DNA from 3 places in the Pseudomonas sp. EB271-G4-1 genome. Region 1 is predicted to be linked to each of the others. Evidence: predicted binding sites of a transcription regulator. Region 1 holds the regulator's gene; each other region holds the start of a gene.
What was found. Region 1 encodes sigma-54, which starts transcription at its own class of promoters, with help from an activator protein. Its sites were predicted from a motif close to ANTGGCATNNANNTTGCTNT; they were not measured.

Region 1 (4,689 bases):
GCCAAGCGTGTGGGGGCTGGCTTGCCAGCGATGGCGCCAGAAAGATCATCCTGATGTTCAAGGCCGCCTTCGCCAGCAAGCCCCGGCTCGAGCCGGGTTCGGACGGTCCTTGAGCTTTACTCGCCTTCGTCGAAATAGTTATTGATCAACGCCACCAGCGCATCCAGCGCTTCCTGTGCCTGCTCGCCTTCGGTGCTCAAATGAATCTTGGTGCCCTTGCCGGCGGCCAGCATCATCATCGCCATGATGCTTTTACCATCGACGGTGGTTTCCGGCGTGCGTCCTACCCTGATCGTGCAATCCTTGTATTGACCGGCAACCCCAACGAATTTTGCCGAAGCGCGGGCATGCAGGCCCAGCTTGTTGATGATTTCGATTTCCAGAGCAGGCATCGCGGTGTGAATCCTTTAGCTGAGGTCGCGGTGGCGGACCTGGACATTCTTCAGGGATTGCTGCAGGACCTGGCCAAGACGTTCAGTCAGGTAGACGGAGCGGTGATGGCCGCCGGTGCAGCCAATGGCTATGGTGACATAGGCACGGTTGCTGGCGGCAAAGCGTGGCAGCCATTTGAGCAAGTAGGTAGAAATGTCCTGGAACATTTCCTCGACATCGGGTTGCGCAGCCAGGTACTCGGCCACCGGTTGGTCGAGCCCGGACTGCTCGCGCAGCTCAGGCTTCCAATAAGGATTGGGCAGGCAGCGCACATCGAATACCAGGTCGGCGTCGACCGGCATACCACGCTTGAACCCGAACGACTCCACGAGAAACGCCGTACCGGGTTCCGGTTGGTTTAGCAGGCGCAGCTTGATGGTATCGCGCAGTTGATACAAATTCAGACTGGTGGTGTTGAGCTTGAGATCGGCAAGGTCGGCAATCGGACCGAGCAGGGTGGTCTCGTCGTTGATCGCTTCGGCCAGCGAGCGGTTGGCGTTGCTCAGCGGGTGACGCCGACGGGTTTCCGAGAAACGTTTGAGCAGGGTTTCTTCGTCGGCATCCAGGTAGAGGACATCGCACTGGATGTGGCGACTGCGCACTTCTGCCAGTAACTCGGGGAACCGCGACAAGTGGCTTGGCAGGTTGCGAGCATCGATGGACACGGCAACCAGTGGCTGTGCCAGTTCGGTGTGTATCAGCGCTCGCTCGGCCAGTTCAGGCAGCAACCCGGCAGGCAGGTTGTCAATGCAGTAGTAGCCGTTGTCCTCGAGGACGTCGAGGGCGGTACTTTTACCTGAGCCGGAGCGGCCGCTGACGATGATCAAGCGCATGATTACTGCCCGTTTTGCTCGTCCAGGACAACCTGATACAAGGCTTGATTGCTCGCAGCGTTGCGCAGTTTGTCGCGCACGTCCTTGCGGTCGAGCATGCTGGCAATCTGGCGCAACAACTCAAGGTGCGCATCGGTAGCGGCTTGCGGGACCAGTAGCACGAACAACAGGTCAACCGGAGCGCCGTCGATGGCGTCGAAATCGATAGGGGCGTCCAGATGCATCAAGGCACTGATGGGCGCATCACAGCCCTTTAGACGGCAGTGGGGAATGGCGATGCCATTACCAAAGCCGGTGGAGCCGAGTTTTTCACGGGCGACCAGGCTCTCGAAAACATCCTGCATGGCCAGATCCGGCACTTCGCGATGGATGAGGTTGGCAATTTGCTCGAGGGCTTTCTTTTTACTGCCGCCCGGCACGTTCACCAGGGAACGGCCGGGGGTCAGGATGCTTTCAAGTCGGATCATGGGTTGGGAGTGTTAACGACCCGTAGCGCCCTGGAGGAGGCTCTGAGTCTTTTCCTTATGCTTTTTGAGTTGTTTATCCAGCTTGTCGGTCAGTGCGTCGATTGCCGCGTACATATCGGTATGTTCCGCGTTGGCGACGACCTCATTGCCGGGTATATGCAGCGTGGCTTCGATTTTCTGCTTCAACTTTTCGACGCACATCGTGACTTGCACGTTGGTGATCTTGTCGAAATGCCCCTCGAGCTTCTTGAACTTGAGCTCGACGTATTCACGCAGGGGCTTGGTCACTTCCAGTTGGTGTCCACTGATGTTGACTTGCATACAGCTTCTCCTTCGTTGCCAGTGCATAAAGCGGCAGATCCAGATGATCTGCCACTGGAACGCTGTGGCGTGGCCCTACATCAACCGCTTGCGTTCGCTCGAAGGCGCGATCCCGAGGGATTCGCGGTACTTGGCGACGGTGCGGCGAGCCACCTGAATGCCTTGTGCCTCCAGTAAACCAGCGATCTTGCTGTCACTCAACGGCTTTTTCTGATTTTCCGCCGCCACCAGTTTTTTGATGATCGCGCGAATCGCCGTGGACGAGCATTCTCCGCCCTCGGAGGTGCTGACGTGACTGGAGAAAAAGTATTTCAGTTCATAAATGCCCCGAGGGGTATGCATGAATTTCTGCGTGGTAACCCGCGAAATCGTCGACTCATGCATGCCGACCGCTTCGGCGATGTCATGCAGGACCAATGGCTTCATGGCTTCGTCGCCATACTCCAGGAAGCCGCGCTGATGCTCGACGATCTGCGTGGCCACTTTCATCAGGGTTTCGTTGCGGCTTTGCAGGCTCTTGATGAACCAGCGGGCTTCCTGCAGTTGATTGCGCATGAAGGTGTTGTCGGCGCTGGTGTCGGCACGACGAACGAAGCCCGCATACTGGGCGTTGACCCTCAGGCGGGGCACCGACTCCTGGTTGAGCTCCACCAGCCAGCGTTCGTTATCCTTGCGCACGATCACGTCCGGAACCACGTATTCGGCTTCGGTCGACTCGATTTGCGAGCCCGGGCGCGGGTTGAGGCTCTGGACCAGCTCGATCACCTGGCGCAGCTCATCTTCCTTGAGCTTCATGCGGCGCATCAGCTGGCTGTAGTCGCGGCTGCCGAGCAAGTCGATATAGTCAGTGACCAGGCGCTTGGCTTCGGCCAGCCAAGGCGTCTTGGCGGGCAGTTGGCGCAATTGCAACAGCAGGCATTCACCCAGGTTGCGTGCGCCGATGCCGGCAGGTTCGAATTGCTGGATGCGGTGCAGGACGGCTTCGATTTCGTCCAGTTCGATGTCCAGTTCCGGATCGAAGGCTTCGAGGATTTCCTCCAGCGTCTCGTCCAGGTAGCCCTGGTTGTTGATGCAGTCGATCAGGGTCACGGCGATCAGGCGATCGGTGTCGGACATCGGTGCCAGGTTCAATTGCCACAGCAGGTGGCTTTGCAGGCTCTCGCCGGCTGATGTGCGGGTGGTGAAATCCCACTCGTCGTCATCGTTGCTCGGCAGGCTGCTGGCGCTGGTCTGGTAGACGTCTTCCCAGGCGGTGTCGACAGGCAGTTCGTTGGGAATGCGCTCGTTCCAGTCGCCTTCCTCGATATTATCGACGGTCGTGGCGCTTTCCTGGTAGGAGGGTTCCTGGGTGTCGGTACTGGGTTTGTGTTCGGCGTTGTCGGCCAGCGGGTCGGAATTGTCGAAGTCGTCGCCTTCTTCCTGGCGCTCGAGCATCGGATTGGACTCCAGGGCCTCCTGGATTTCCTGTTGCAGGTCCAGGGTCGACAATTGGAGCAGGCGGATGGCCTGTTGCAGCTGCGGTGTCATCGTCAGCTGCTGGCCCATTCTCAAGACTAGCGATGGTTTCATGGCAGGGGCTTAACACCTTATTCGCCGGCGCACATGCGCCATCCACTACAGGGCGCCGGAGCGCCAAACATAAGCAAATTATATGCCCGAAACCGCGGCGTTTGCCTAGAGCGCTGTAACAATAAAAAAAGGTTGATTTTTTATTGCGCCAAGCGCTCTGCCGACTCGCCGGACACCGCGATGCTTACAGGCGGAATTCATGCCCCAGGTACACTTCTTTCACCAGGTCATTGGCCAGGATGGTTTCAGCGTCGCCTTCGGCGATCAGTTGACCATCGTTGACAATATAGGCGGTTTCGCAGATATCCAGGGTTTCGCGGACGTTGTGGTCGGTGATCAGTACGCCGATGCCCTTGGCCTTGAGGTGGTGGATGATCTGCTTGATGTCACCCACGGAGATCGGGTCAACGCCGGCGAACGGTTCGTCGAGCAGGATGAATTTCGGGTTGGTGGCCAGTGCCCGGGCGATTTCCACGCGACGGCGTTCGCCACCGGACAGGCTCATGCCGAGGTTGTCGCGGATGTGGCTGATGTGGAACTCCTGCAGCAGGCTTTCCAGTTCCTTGCGGCGACCGGCCTTGTCGAGTTCCTTGCGGGTCTCGAGGATGGCCATGATGTTGTCGGCCACGGAGAGTTTGCGGAAGATCGACGCTTCTTGCGGCAGATAACCGATACCCGCCTTGGCACGACCGTGCATCGGCTGGTGGCTGACATCGAGGTCATCAATCAGCACGCGCCCCTGATCAGCCTGTACCAGGCCGACGATCATGTAGAAGCAGGTGGTCTTGCCGGCGCCGTTGGGGCCGAGCAGGCCGACGATCTGGCCGCTGTCGATGGACAGGCTGACGTCTCGCACGACCTGGCGGCTCTTGTAGCTCTTGGCCAGGTGCTGGGCTTTCAGAGTTGCCATTAAGGGGCCTTTTGCTCGTCGGTTTTCTTTTTCGGCTGGATCACCATGTCGATGCGCGGACGCGACTCGGTCACCTTGCTGCCCGTTGCGCGACCGGCGCTGGCCAGCTTTTTCTCGGTGTCATAGACGATTTTCTCGCCTTGAGTGACGTTGCTGT
Region 2 (4,689 bases), on a different contig from region 1:
CAGGCTATGCAAATGATCGGTGGGCATCTGGCAATCGATGAGCACGAAACCCGAGTCTTTCAGATGTCGTACCAGTGTGGCAAAGCCAAATTTCGACGCGTTGTCGGCCAGGCTGAACATGGATTCGCCGAAAAACAGCTGGCCCATCGCCAGTCCATATAGCCCGCCCACCAGTTGATCCTGGTCCCAGACCTCCACCGAGTGCGCATGGCCGCGTTTGTGCAGTTCGATGTAGGCGTCCTGCATGGCTTCGGTGATCCAGGTGCCGTCCGCATATTCCCGGGGGGCGGCGCAGGCGCGTATGACCGCGGCAAAATCCTGGTCGAAGGTCACTTGGTAGCGTTGTTGGCGCAGCAGTTTGTTCAGGCTGCGGGACACGTGCAGTTCATCGGGAAACAGCACGGTGCGAGGGTCCGGCGACCACCAGAGGATCGGCTGGCCTTCGGAAAACCAGGGGAAGCAGCCATGGCGGTAGGCCTGGATCAGTCGATCGGCGGACAGGTCGCCACCGGCCGCCAGCAATCCATTGGGATCGCGCATGGCCTTTTCCAGGGCCGGGAACGTCAGGGTGTTGCGTTGTAACCAGGTCAGCATGGCATCAGGGCTTACAGAAGGGGAGGGCGATGGCGGGCGTAAGCCCGCCGTGAAGTTTGCCGTCAAACAGTGGGAATGTCGTCGAGGTATTTTTCTGCGTCCAGGGCGGCCATGCAGCCGGCGCCCGCAGAGGTGACGGCCTGGCGATAGACGTGATCGGCGACGTCACCCGCGGCAAACACCCCTTCGATGGCGGTTGCCGTCGCATTGCCTTCGCTGCCACCGTTGACCAGCAGATAGCCGTCACGCATTTCCAGCTGGCCGGCGAACAGGTCGGTATTGGGCTTGTGGCCGATGGCGATGAACACGCCGGTCAGGGGCAGCTCAGTGATTGCGCCGGTATGACTGTCGCGCAGGCGCGCACCGGTCACGCCGCTGGCGTCGCCCAGCACTTCGTCCAGATTCTGGTTCCAGTGCAGGCGAATATTGCCCTTGGCGGCTTTTTCAAAGAGTTTGTCCTGAAGAATTTTTTCCGAGCGCAACTTGTCGCGACGGTGAATCAGATGGACTTCCCGGGCAATGTTCGACAGATAAAGCGCTTCTTCAACGGCGGTATTACCGCCGCCCACCACCGCGACCACCTGGTTGCGATAGAAGAAGCCGTCGCAGGTGGCGCAGGCTGAAACCCCTTTGCCGGCAAATGTCTCTTCCGAAGGCAAGCCCAGATACTGGGCCGAGGCTCCCGTGGCGATAATCAGTGCGTCGCAGGTATAAGTGCCGCTGTCACCGATAAGTTCGAAGGGGCGCTGCTGCAACTTGGCGGTATGGATGTGGTCGTAAACGATCTCGGTGGCAAACCGCTCGGCGTGTTTTTGCATGCGCTCCATCAAGACCGGGCCAGTCAGGCCTTCGACATCGCCTGGCCAGTTATCGACTTCCACGGTGGTAGTGAGCTGGCCACCTGCCTGTATGCCGGTAATCACAACGGGCTTGAGGTTGGCGCGAGCGGCATACACGGCTGCGCTGTAACCCGCGGGGCCGGATCCCAGGATGATCAGGCGGGAATGCTTCGCTACGCTCATAAAAACACCTCATAAGCCTTTGTCACAAAAGAGAATGCGTGCTCAAATTGAGTCGCACGTAATGTGCTGTTGACTATGCTACACCCAAGAGTTGCCAGCATGGCATCGGACGTACAAACCCGTACAATGCCTGGCTATAACAGTGTTTGTAACAAAATCGGCATCGCATTTCGTGTTTATGAAAACCGATGCGCAGTGTTAAAAGTAGACCCGGTTACGCCTGTTAACTTTTTTACCTGCCTGGATTGGGCAGTTTTATAGTCATTCAACAGATGGACGCGCCGTTGGCGCAGGAAAAACAGGTTTTGAAGAAATCCACCGCAGCACCCAAAACAGTTGTTCCACTCTGGCGTCAGCACCTGCACTACCGCCTCAAGGAAGGTGCATTGATCGCCATCGGTGCGTTGTGCCTGTTCCTGATGATGGCCTTGCTGACCTATGGCAAGGACGATCCGGGCTGGAGCCACAACAGCAAGATCGAGGACGTTCAAAACTTTGGCGGCCCGGCGGGTTCCTACAGCGCCGATATCCTGTTCATGGTGCTGGGTTACTTTGCCTATATCTTCCCGTTATTGCTGGCGATCAAGGCCTATCAGATCTTCCGCCAACGCCACGAGCCATGGGAGTGGAGCGGCTGGCTGTTCTCCTGGCGCCTGATCGGCCTGGTGTTCCTGGTGCTGTCCGGTGCCGCGCTGGCGCATATTCATTTCCATGCCGCGACCGGTCTGCCGGCTGGCGCTGGGGGAGCGCTGGGCGAGAGCCTTGGCGACCTGGCGAAGAACGCGCTGAACATCCAGGGCAGCACGCTGCTGTTCATCGCCTTGTTCCTGTTCGGTCTCACGGTATTCACCGACCTGTCATGGTTCAAGGTGATGGACGTTACCGGCAAGATCACCCTCGACCTGTTCGAGCTGTTCCAGGGTGCCGCCAATCGCTGGTGGGCAGCCCGTACCGAGCGCAAGCAACTGGTGGCGCAGCTGCGTGAAGTCGATGAGCGCGTGCACGACGTGGTCGCGCCAACCGTCACCGACAAGCGCGAACAGGCCAAGGTCAAGGAACGCCTGATCGAGCGCGAGCAGGCCCTGAGCAAGCACATGTCCGAGCGCGAGAAGCAGGTGCCACCGGTGATTGCCCCAGCGCCACCCAAGCCGCCAGCGCCGAGCAAGCGCGTGGAAAAAGAAAAGCAGGCGCCGTTGTTCGTCGACAGCGCCGTGGAGGGCACTTTGCCGCCGATCTCGATTCTCGACCCGGCGGAAAAGAAGCAACTCAATTACTCGCCCGAGTCCCTGGCGGCCGTCGGCCACCTGCTGGAAATCAAGCTCAAGGAATTCGGCGTCGAAGTCAACGTGGATTCGATCCACCCGGGTCCGGTGATTACCCGTTACGAGATCCAGCCAGCGGCCGGGGTCAAGGTCAGCCGTATCTCCAACCTGGCGAAAGACCTGGCGCGTTCCCTGGCCGTGACCAGCGTGCGCGTGGTGGAAGTGATTCCGGGCAAGACCACGGTCGGTATCGAGATTCCCAACGAAGACCGGCAGATCGTGCGCTTCTCTGAAGTGCTGTCGACCCCCGAGTACGACAACTTCAAGTCCCCGGTCACCCTGGCCCTGGGCCATGACATCGGCGGCAAGCCGGTGATCACCGACCTGGCGAAGATGCCGCACCTGCTGGTGGCCGGTACGACCGGTTCCGGTAAGTCGGTGGGGGTGAACGCGATGATCCTGTCGATCCTGTTCAAGTCTGGCCCGGAAGACGCCAAGCTGATCATGATCGACCCGAAAATGCTCGAACTGTCGATCTACGAAGGCATTCCGCACCTGCTGTGCCCGGTGGTTACCGACATGAAGGACGCCGCCAACGCCTTGCGCTGGAGCGTCGCCGAGATGGAACGGCGCTACAAGCTGATGGCGAAGATGGGCGTGCGTAACCTGTCCGGCTTCAACGCCAAGGTCAAGGAGGCGCAGGACGCCGGCGAGCCATTGAGCGACCCGTTGTACAAGCGCGAAAGCATCCACGACGAAGCGCCGCTGTTGCAGAAACTGCCGACCATCGTCGTGGTGGTCGACGAATTCGCCGACATGATGATGATTGTCGGCAAGAAGGTCGAAGAACTGATCGCGCGTATCGCCCAAAAGGCGCGGGCGGCAGGTATCCACTTGATCCTTGCGACCCAGCGTCCGTCGGTGGACGTGATCACCGGCCTGATCAAGGCCAACATCCCCACGCGCATGGCGTTCCAGGTGTCGAGCAAGATCGACTCGCGGACCATCATCGACCAGGGCGGCGCCGAGCAATTGCTGGGTCACGGTGACATGTTGTACATGCCACCGGGTACCAGCCTGCCGATCCGGGTTCACGGTGCGTTCGTTTCCGACGATGAGGTTCACCGCGTGGTCGAGGCCTGGAAACTGCGCGGCGCGCCGGAATACAACGACGACATCCTCAACGGTGTCGAAGAGGCCGGCAGCGGCTTTGAAGGCAGCAGCGGTGGCGGCGACGGCGATGATCCCGAGGCCGACGCGCTGTATGACGAAGCAGTGCAGTTCGTCCTGGAAAGCCGTCGCGCGTCCATCTCCGCGGTACAGCGTAAGCTGAAGATCGGCTACAACCGCGCCGCGCGCATGATCGAAGCCATGGAAATGGCCGGGGTCGTGACGTCCATGAACACCAACGGTTCGCGTGAAGTCCTGGCCCCTGGCCCGGTACGCGACTGACCCGATACTGAAAAGGGGTGGCGCCCCAAGGCGCTGCCCGCACTCCCACGAATGTTATGAGGACTCCCATGCGTCTGATCCGCATGCTGTTGCTGCCGGTACTGGCTTTGAGCACGCTCTCGGCCCACGCCGATGACAAGGACGTGGCACGCCTGACCCAATTGCTGGAAAAATCCCAGACCCTGACCGCGCGCTTCTCCCAACTGACCCTGGATGGCACCGGTACCCAATTGCAGGAAACTGCCGGCGAGATGTCGCTGCAGCGCCCTGGCCTGTTCTATTGGCACACCAATGCGCCTGCCGAGCAGACCATGGTCTCCGACGGTAAAAAGGTCACCCTGTGGGACCCGGACCTGGAA
Region 3 (4,689 bases), on a different contig from region 1:
TATCGCATCCGCAAGGGCCGACTCAACCTCGATTTGCATTACGTGATCGTCAAGGGCCAGCTCAAGGCTGAGAACAAAGTGGTGGTCGAACAGTTGCAACTGGGCGAAAAGGTCGACAGCCCGGACGCCGTGAGCCTGCCATTGAAACTGGCCATCGCCTTGCTCAAGGATGTCGATGGCAAGATTTCCATTGAACTGCCGGTCAGCGGTGACCTGAACAATCCACAGTTCAGCGTGATGCCGATTGTCTGGCAGACCCTGCGCAACCTGATTGTCAAGGCCGCTGCCGCGCCGTTCAAACTCATTGGCGGCCTGGTGGCCGGTGGTGGTTCGCAAGACCTGGGTACCGTGGCATTCGCACCGGGTTCCAGTGAACTGAACAAGGACGCCGAAGCGGCGCTGGTCAAACTGTCCCAGGCCCTGAAGGAACGTCCGGCCCTGCGCCTGGAAATCGAAGGCACTGCCGCCAAGAGCAGCGACGGCCCGCTGCTCGCCGAGCAACGCCTGGAACGGGAATATCAGTACAACTACTACAAAATGCTCCAGCGCCGTGGCGACAAGGTTCCGGCCAAGGCAAATTTGCTGGAGGTACCCGATAGCGAGAAAGGTCCGCTGCTGGAAGGGATCTATCGCACGCGCCTGAAGGTCCAGCCACCTGCTGAATGGAAAGACCTGGGCAAAGAAGAACGCACCGCGAAAATGCGCGAGCAGGTTATCCAGTTCTGGAGTTCCAGCGAAGTGCTGTTGCGTGAGCTGGGCCAGGAACGCGCCAGCAGCATCAAGGACTATCTGGTCGATAAAGGCCAGCTCGCCGATGACCGTGTGTACTTCATCGATGCCCAGTTGGGCGAAGCGGAAAAAGACGGCAAGGTCGTTACGCCCCTGCATCTGGACGCCGAATAACGGCAACAGCAAAAGATCGCAGCCTTCGGCAGCTCCTACTGGTCTACACAAACCCATGTAGGAGCTGCCGAAGGCTGCGATCTCTGCTTTGAATAGAACAGGCCCCGACACGAATGCCAGGGCCTGTAATGGCCACATCCTTATGGCCGGTCGCATGAACTACAAGGTTGCGGCAGACGTATGACTCAGCCCGTCTGCCGCGCCTTCTCCCAGTCCAGGCGAGAAGTCTTAGCCTTAATCGGCTTTCAGGCCGTCAGCAGAGACCGCTTTGACGCCTTTGATTTTCTTGGTGATGGACACGGCGGTGGCTTTCTGGGCATCCGTTACCGCAACGGTGGACGACAGGGACACAACACCTTTGTTGGTTTCTACTTTGATATCGGTACCTGGGATGCCTTTTTCGGTGACCAGGTCTGCTTTGACTTTGGTAGTGATCCAGGTATCGGAAACATCCTCTTTCGCTTCGGTGACTTCACCGGCGGCCAGCATCATGGGTGCTTGTGTGGCCTGAGCCTGGGCAAATGCAGCGTTGGCCATGGTCAGGGTCAACGCGGTAGCAGCAGCGGCAGCAATAGCGAACTTCTTCATACGAGTAACTCCTGTTTTTCTGGAAAGTCTGCTGGTTAGCGTGTCAGCAGGGTTACCAGAGATATTGCGAACGCTGTGCCAACTTTGAAACAGACAACAATTACTTATAAATCAACGACTTATAAAAACAGTTATTTTTCACAATCATGCAAAATGCATGAGTTGGAAATTATCTACATGCAAGTTGCGGGTTTTGAAGAAGGCCTAAGGCCATGAATTTTTGGAAGTTTTCTCAATTACTCGAAATCGCTGAACGGCGAGCAAAAAAAATACCCCGCACTGAGCGGGGTATCGGGCCCACAAGCCGATGGATCAGGCCTTTGGCTCAACGCCCTTGCAGCCTTTTGGCGCATACTCCTGTTCGACACCGGTGGTGCACGTCCAGCCAGTCAACGAGCGGGTCAAGGTAATGGTTTTATTCAACACCTGCGCCGGAGCATTGAGGATTGTGCAACCAATTGTGCCAGTACCTTCTGCTGCTTTGCCCACTGCGGTCGTGGCGCAGTTGGACGTGGTGGCGGAGCCGCCCACCTGCGTCAGGTCCGGATCTGTTCCTTGGTTCATCAAGTCTTCAAACGCCACCTTCAATGCTGAAATCTCGGCAAGACCTGCCGTGACCTTGGCCCGCGCCTGGTACTTGGAGTAAGCAGGGATCGCAAACGTCGCCAGGATCCCGATGATCGCCACGACTATCAGCAACTCGATCAGGGTAAAGCCTTTTTGATTATTCAATGACAGCCTCCGTGCATGAGTCGAAATCTCATGATCTGCACCTGCTGCAGCACAGCCCATGCCAAGCCCGACGTACCTTGTTCGCGGGGTGCAATCGTTGCCACGAAGCCCTTCCTACCCCCAGGAACCGCACTATCTGACACTTTTTGTCACCTCAAGACCGCAGGTTTTGTTCCCCCGCTTGACTAGGCTATAAGTCTTCAATTGCTTGCGCCCGGAACCCCGAGGAACGCATCGGCACATTCACGATCTATGAGGCGGTCGATTGCAATCAATGCAACGGCGGTTATAACCGGGTCAGCAAGGACTGAACATGGCAGTCAAGGCAGCAAGAACCAGTGTGTACACCTGGGAAGGCACAGACAGGAAAGGTACGAAGGTGACGGGCGAATTGAGCGCCCAGAACCCGGCAATGATCAGGACGAAATTGCGCAAGCAGGGCATCAACCCCGGCAAAGTGCGCAGGAAAACCACGTCGATTTTCAATCTGGGCAAACGTATCAAGGCCCAGGACATCGCCCTTTTCACCCGGCAAATGGCAACCATGATGAAAGCCGGCGTGCCGTTGTTGCTGTCTTTCGACATCATCGGTGAAGGCTTCGATAACCCGGCCATGCGCAAGCTCGTTGATGAGGTGAAACAGGAAGTGGCGGCGGGCAATAGCTTCGCCACCGCCCTGCGTAAAAAACCGCAATATTTCGATGAGTTGTACTGCAACCTGGTAGACGCCGGGGAGCAGGCTGGCGCGCTGGACACGCTGCTGGAACGGGTGGCGACCTACAAGGAGAAAAGCGAAAGTCTCAAGGCGAAAATCAGGAAAGCCATGACCTACCCGCTGATCGTGGTGTGTGTTGCGATCATCGTGACTGGCATCCTGCTGGTCGAGGTGGTGCCGCAATTCGAATCGGTGTTCAAGGGCTTTGGCGCTCAATTGCCGTCCTTTACCTTGATGGTCATCGACCTGTCGCAATTCATGCAAGCATGGTGGTGGATGCTGCTGGGCGTACTGGTCACGGCTGCTTTCGCTGTACGCCATGCCCTGAAAACCTCGCAAGGTTTTCGTGACCGAATGGACACCTGGCTGCTGAAACTGCCGCTGGTGGGGACCTTGATGTACAAGTCCGCCGTGGCCCGTTTCGCCCGCACGCTGTCGACGACCTTCGCCGCTGGCGTGCCGCTGGTCGAGGCCTTGGAATCGGTGGCCGGCGCCACCGGCAACATCGTGTTCAAACGCGCGGTGTTGCGCATCCGACAGGACGTTGCGACGGGTATGCAGCTGAATTTTTCCATGCGCACTTCCGGTATTTTCCCGAATATGGCCATTCAGATGACCGCCATAGGCGAGGAGTCGGGCGCACTCGACGACATGCTCGACAAGGTGGCAGGTTTCTACGAAGACGAGGTCGACAATATGGTCGACTCCCTCACCACCCTGATGGAACCGTTCATCATGGTGGTGCTGGGTGTTATTGTCGGCGGCCTGGTGGTCGCAATGTACCTGCCCATCTTCCAACTCGGCTCAGCGATCTGACATGCCCTTGAACGATATGCTTACCCACTACCCACTGGCTTTCGTCGTCATCGCCGGGGTGGTCGGCCTGCTGGTCGGCAGCTTCCTCAACGTACTGGTGTGGCGCCTGCCGAAGATGCTTGAGCGCGAGTGGCGCGTGCAGGCCCATGAGATCCTCGGGCTGCCCGGCGAAACGTCGCTGCCGACTTTCAATTTGATGCTGCCGCATTCCCAGTGCCCACATTGCGGCCACCGGATTCGCGCCTGGGAAAACATTCCAGTGTTCAGCTTCATGTTCCTGCGCGGGCGCTGTTCCGCCTGCGCAACGCCGATCAGCAAACGCTATCCATTGACTGAGCTGGCCTGCGCCCTCCTGTCGGCGTTCATTGCCTGGCACTTCGGCTTCGGCTGGCAAGCCGGCATGGCAATGCTCCTGACCTGGGGCTTGCTGGCCATGAGCCTGATCGACGCCGAGCATCAACTATTGCCCGATGTACTGGTGCTACCGCTGATGTGGCTGGGGCTGATCGTCAACAGCCTCGATCTGTTCGTCCCATTGCCTGAAGCGTTATGGGGTGCAATTGCCGGCTACATGGCGCTGTGGACGGTGTTCTGGGTGTTCAAGCTGATCACCGGCAAGGACGGCATGGGGCATGGGGATTTCAAGCTGCTGGCGATGTTTGGCGCCTGGGGCGGTTGGCAGATCCTGCCGCTGACGATCGTCTTGTCATCCCTGGCGGGTGCGATCATCGGCGCGATTTACCTGCGCCTTCGCAAGGCACAAACAGCGACGCCTATCCCTTTTGGCCCCTATCTGGCCATTGCCGGCTGGATTGCCTTGCTCTGGGGTGGTCAAATAACCGCCTTCTATTGGCAGTTTGTCGGTCTGAAATGAATAACCCTGTGGAAAAACCCTGGATTCTCGGCTTGACCGGCGGCATTGGCAGCGGCAAAAG

Region 2: a site for sigma-54 is predicted at 1,667-1,686, ahead of AC3WWR_RS13565 (DNA translocase FtsK). Genes of this name have one in related genera too.
Region 3: a site for sigma-54 is predicted at 2,270-2,289, ahead of AC3WWR_RS21110 (pilin). Genes of this name have one in related genera too.

The regions. Positions count from the first base shown of each region.
Region 1 is NZ_JBYTEO010000029.1:82,056-86,744, reverse strand. Features, by position in the region: gene AC3WWR_RS16425 (HPr family phosphocarrier protein) at 117-392, opposite strand; gene rapZ (RNase adapter RapZ) at 408-1,265, opposite strand; gene ptsN (PTS IIA-like nitrogen regulatory protein PtsN) at 1,268-1,732, opposite strand; gene hpf (ribosome hibernation-promoting factor, HPF/YfiA family) at 1,745-2,053, opposite strand; gene AC3WWR_RS16405 (RNA polymerase factor sigma-54) at 2,129-3,622, opposite strand; gene lptB (LPS export ABC transporter ATP-binding protein) at 3,807-4,532, opposite strand; gene lptA (lipopolysaccharide transport periplasmic protein LptA) at 4,532-4,689, opposite strand, start outside.
Region 2 is NZ_JBYTEO010000023.1:53,159-57,847, forward strand. Features, by position in the region: gene aat (leucyl/phenylalanyl-tRNA--protein transferase) at 1-594, opposite strand, end outside; gene trxB (thioredoxin-disulfide reductase) at 657-1,616, opposite strand; gene AC3WWR_RS13565 (DNA translocase FtsK) at 1,889-4,330, shown strand; gene lolA (outer membrane lipoprotein periplasmic chaperone LolA) at 4,399-4,689, shown strand, end outside.
Region 3 is NZ_JBYTEO010000045.1:16,453-21,141, reverse strand. Features, by position in the region: gene AC3WWR_RS21120 (DUF748 domain-containing protein) at 1-903, shown strand, start outside; gene AC3WWR_RS21115 (BON domain-containing protein) at 1,138-1,491, opposite strand; gene AC3WWR_RS21110 (pilin) at 1,804-2,223, opposite strand; gene AC3WWR_RS21105 (type II secretion system F family protein) at 2,537-3,754, shown strand; gene AC3WWR_RS21100 (prepilin peptidase) at 3,756-4,628, shown strand; gene coaE (dephospho-CoA kinase) at 4,625-4,689, shown strand, end outside.